Regions from separate parts of the Vibrio sp. D173a genome, predicted to be linked through region 2. Evidence: riboswitches for the same ligand, from Rfam matches in the RefSeq annotation. Region 2 holds a riboswitch; the other holds the start of a gene.

What was found. A riboswitch is a leader RNA that binds a small molecule or an ion and turns the genes downstream of it on or off. The one in region 2 is predicted to bind lysine.
Region 1: another riboswitch for lysine. It lies ahead of tet(35) (tetracycline efflux Na+/H+ antiporter family transporter Tet(35)); the one in region 2 lies ahead of lysC (lysine-sensitive aspartokinase 3).

The regions. Positions count from the first base shown of each region.
Region 1 covers NZ_JAHGAH010000253.1:5,271-7,476, forward strand. The annotation lists gene KIV40_RS22315 (H-NS family nucleoid-associated regulatory protein) at 59-466, opposite strand; lysine riboswitch at 1,068-1,248, shown strand; gene tet(35) (tetracycline efflux Na+/H+ antiporter family transporter Tet(35)) at 1,358-2,206, shown strand, end outside.
Region 2 covers NZ_JAHGAH010000128.1:64,557-66,762, forward strand. The annotation lists gene KIV40_RS14310 (alanine--glyoxylate aminotransferase family protein) at 1-400, opposite strand, end outside; lysine riboswitch at 624-802, shown strand; gene lysC (lysine-sensitive aspartokinase 3) at 926-2,206, shown strand, end outside.

The DNA of each region.
Region 1 (2,206 bases), on a different contig from region 2:
CTATTTATAAATAAAAAGGTTCCGCTAGGGAATCTTTTTAAATTTTATAAATCTATTATTAGATTAGGAAATCGTCTAGAGATTTACCTGCATCAAGTTGCTCTTGGATTGCAGAAGGTGTACGACCTTGACCAGTCCAAGTTTTTTCTTCGCCGTTAGTATCAGTATATTTGTACTTAGCAGGGCGAGGAGCACGCTTAGATTTTGCTTTAGTTTTTGTTTCACCAGCAAGTGCACTAATTAGCGCTTCAACGTCGATACCGTCTTGAGCGATTTTTTCTGCGATAGCTGCTAGTTTCGCTTCTTGCTCAGCTTGTGCTGCGCGGTCTGCTTCTTCTGCTTCTTTACGCTCTTCAACAACGATAGTTAGTTTATCTAGAGCTTCTTCCAATTGCTCTAGAGTTAGCTCACGAGAAAATGCACGGAGGCTACGGATATTTAGAAGTGTTTTAGTCAGCTCAGACATAACGATTCCTATTAATAGGTTAAAAGTTTCTACATTGCTTATCGAGACGATAAATAAAATGCGAATCTAGATTTAAAAATTAGTGTCCTTATATTTAACTTTATCTTTCTCATATGTGCAAATGCTAATTCATGATTTAGATTAAATTTCTTTAGTTTTTTGGGGAGGAAACAATATTAATTAATCAATTTGAAATCTAATTAGTCATTTCCAACACTTTTCTCTTTATAGATACCATCTTTTTCTCGATCACCTTCATGTTTATTTATCGCTTGAATTTAATTTCTCTTTTTCTGACAGAGAAGGGTGAGATTGTGAATGTTGTTGTCGTCATATTTTTTTCATTTATTGTTACACGTAAAACTATGACGAATTTAATAGTAGTAATAAAGTTTCATAAACGACAACATAGAAGTGATTGCAGTTGCGTAATGTATGAGTTGATCACATTCCATTTATAAATCGAAAGTGCGATTATTTATTCATTTAATTTAGTTTGATGTGTTGCATTGGTAGGCCTCATGAGTACAATGGCTGTCACCTGATGCAATATTGCAGACAAATTGTTGTTAATTTGTACGATTAACAGTTAAATGTTTGTTATTGCCGTAGAGGTGCAGTCTCGAAGAGTAGCTATTATTGGGGTGATGCCAATGAATAATAGTGGAAGGCGATGATTGCCGAAGTAGGTGGCCTATCGAAGCCACTTGCTGGGGTTGTCTCTGAAAGGAACAACACTGCCATAGTATATTTACATCAAACTATGGAGCGCTACTGTAGGGTTGGGTGGAGTGTTCGCTTCCCTGTCGCTAAGTTCAACATGAGCACGTGCCGTATGCTACGTGACTTGTCTGCAGTAGATCTCTAGCCAAACTTTGGTTTTTGAAGATCATGAATTTAATAGATTTTGCACATTCTCCTGTTTCGTTATTACCGCCTATTGTCGCACTGACGCTGGCGATTCTAACTCGACGTGTTTTAGTTTCTCTTGGTGTTGGTATCGTACTGGGTGCGGTGCTACTTAACGATTGGTCTATCGGTAACACGGTAGGTTATGTTAGCTCTCAAGTTTCTTCTGTCTTTATTGAAGACGGTGGTATTAATACTTGGAACATGAGCATTGTTGGCTTCCTAATCCTTTTGGGTATGACAACAGCACTGTTAACACTTTCTGGTGGTACTCGCGCTTTCGCTGAATGGGCGCAAACACGAGTAAAAAGTAAACGCGGCTCTAAACTTCTTGCAGCCTTCCTTGGCGTATTCATTTTTGTCGACGATTACTTTAATAGTCTTGCCGTCGGTGCGATCTCTCGCCCAGTGACTGACCGTTTCTACGTCTCTCGCGCCAAGCTTGCGTACATCCTTGACTCAACCGCTGCACCAATGTGTGTGATTATGCCAGCTTCTAGTTGGGGTGCGTACATCATTACCATCATCGGTGGTATCTTGGTGTCACACGGCATCACTGAATACTCGGCGCTTGGTGCTTACGTTCGTCTTATTCCTATGAACTTCTACGCAGTATTTGCTCTACTAATGGTATTTGCAGTGGCGTGGTTTGGTCTGGATATCGGTAAGATGCGTGAACATGAAATCGCAGCGTCTCAAGGCCGTGGTTTTGATAAAGATAAAGAGAACGACTCACAAGAAGCACACGACTTAAACGAAGAGCTAGATATTCGTGAAAGCGAGAAAGGTAAGGTTTCTGACCTAATTCTTCCTATCGTAACGCTTATTGTG
Region 2 (2,206 bases):
GCTGCTTTAATGCTTCTTCAACTTTATCGACCGATACAGGGGTTCCCCACTCATCATCGACGACAACCGCTTCACCACCAGCACGAACCACGTTTTCACGCATACGCTCACCGAAGACACCATTACGGCAGACGATAACTTTGTCGCCCTTTTCAATCAGGTTAACGAAGCACGTTTCCATGCCCGCACTGCCCGGCGCAGAAACTGCGATAGTAAATTCATTTTCCGTTTGGAAAGCGTATTTAAGCAGTTGTTTTAGTTCATCCATCATAGCAATGAAAAGTGGGTCTAGGTGACCAACCGTTGGACGGCTAAGCGCTTGTAAAACCTGAGGTGAAATATCAGATGGACCAGGTCCCATTAAAATACGATGTGGGGGAATAAAGCTTTGGATCGACATGTCAGCTCCTTGATTGCAGTCATTCATCCTGAGCGTTATAAAAGTTCTATTCAAAAGGTTGGCTCAGGTATCGAAGTTTTCACCCTAATAGATTTTTCCTCTATCGGCAATTAGCCCTAAGTATAGAGGTCAAACCACTGTCACAAATTCGTTAATAAAAACTTTCATAATGGTTGAGATATTGGTTGACAATGTAACAGCAAAACCGTTCAATGTTTAAGCTTTATGCAGAAGAGGAGCACTACCCAGGTAGGTGATTTGTGGAGCCGCAATTCCAATACCAATCACTCAGGGGGAGTAGTGCCGAGGTAAGTCAAAGTTGCAGGATTTGACTTGTCGGTTGACTTGGGTTGAGTCCCATCAACTGTCATCAGCGCCGTATGATGAAGAGCTTCTGAGGGTAAATTTTCAAATTACATTCTAACTACCTCTCTATTTGCTCTGTTCCTTTCCTCACCAAACATTGGATGTATTGGGCAACCAATTAATTGTTGTTATTTTTTCAGGAAGTCGTGGGAGAACGCAGTGAGCGCATTTAACGTAGCAAAATTCGGTGGAACCAGTGTTGCCAACTTTGAGGCAATGAGTCGTTGCTCCACTATCATAGAAAACAACCCAAATACTCGCCTTGTGGTTAGCAGCGCTTGCTCAGGTGTCACTAACCTCTTAGTTGAATTAGCAAATGGTGTTCAAGACCAAGAACATCGTGCGGAAGTACTTCAGAAACTAGCAGGCATCCACGAATCGATTCTGTCGCAACTTGAGGACGCAACCGAAGCTGCGGCAGAGGTTTATTCGATTCTTGATACCGTCACCAGTTTGGCAGAGGCTGCTTCAATTCAAGCAAGCACGAAACTGACCGATCATTTAGTCGCTTGTGGTGAATTAATGTCGACTCATATCCTTGCACAACTAATGCGTGAGCGTGGTGTGAATGCAGTTCGTTTTGATATTCGCGACGTGCTAAAAACCGATGGAAACTTTGGTCGAGCTGAACCTAATGTCGAGACCATTTCACAGCTAGCACAAGAAAAATTGGTACCCCTTTGCCAAGAATATGTGGTTATCACCCAAGGTTTTATTGGCTCAGATGAAGAAGGTAATACCACCACGCTTGGCCGTGGCGGCAGTGACTACAGTGCAGCACTCATTGCAGAAGGCGTGAAAGCTGCAGGTCTAGAGATTTGGACTGACGTTCCGGGCATCTACACTACAGACCCACGCATCGCCTCAAAAGCAGCGCCAATCCCAGAGATCAGCTTTAGCGAAGCATCAGAGATGGCAAACTTCGGCGCAAAAATCCTGCACCCTTCAACGCTAGTTCCTGCACTTCGTCACGATATTCCGGTATTTGTTGGGTCATCTAAAGAGCCAGAAAAAGGCGGTACATGGATTCGCCACCAAGTAGAGAGCTCACCTTTATTCCGAGCACTTGCTCTGCGCTGCAACCAAACCATGGTGACATTACGCAGTGCTAACATGTTCCACGCATACGGCTTCTTAGCGAAAGTATTTGAGATCCTAGCGAAGCACAAAATCTCTGTGGATCTGATCACCACATCTGAAATCAGTGTGTCACTCACTCTTGACCAAACAGACACGTCTGGCGGTGCTCCTCAGTTACCACAAGCCGCGCGTGAAGAGCTTGAAGAGCTATGTAAAGTAGAAGTAGAACACGACCTATGTCTCGTCGCTCTGATTGGTAACAACATGAGTGAAAGCAAAGGCTACGCGAAGCAAGTATTTGGCACGCTAGAAGACTTCAACCTACGTATGATCTGTTACGGAGCAAGTCCACATAACCTG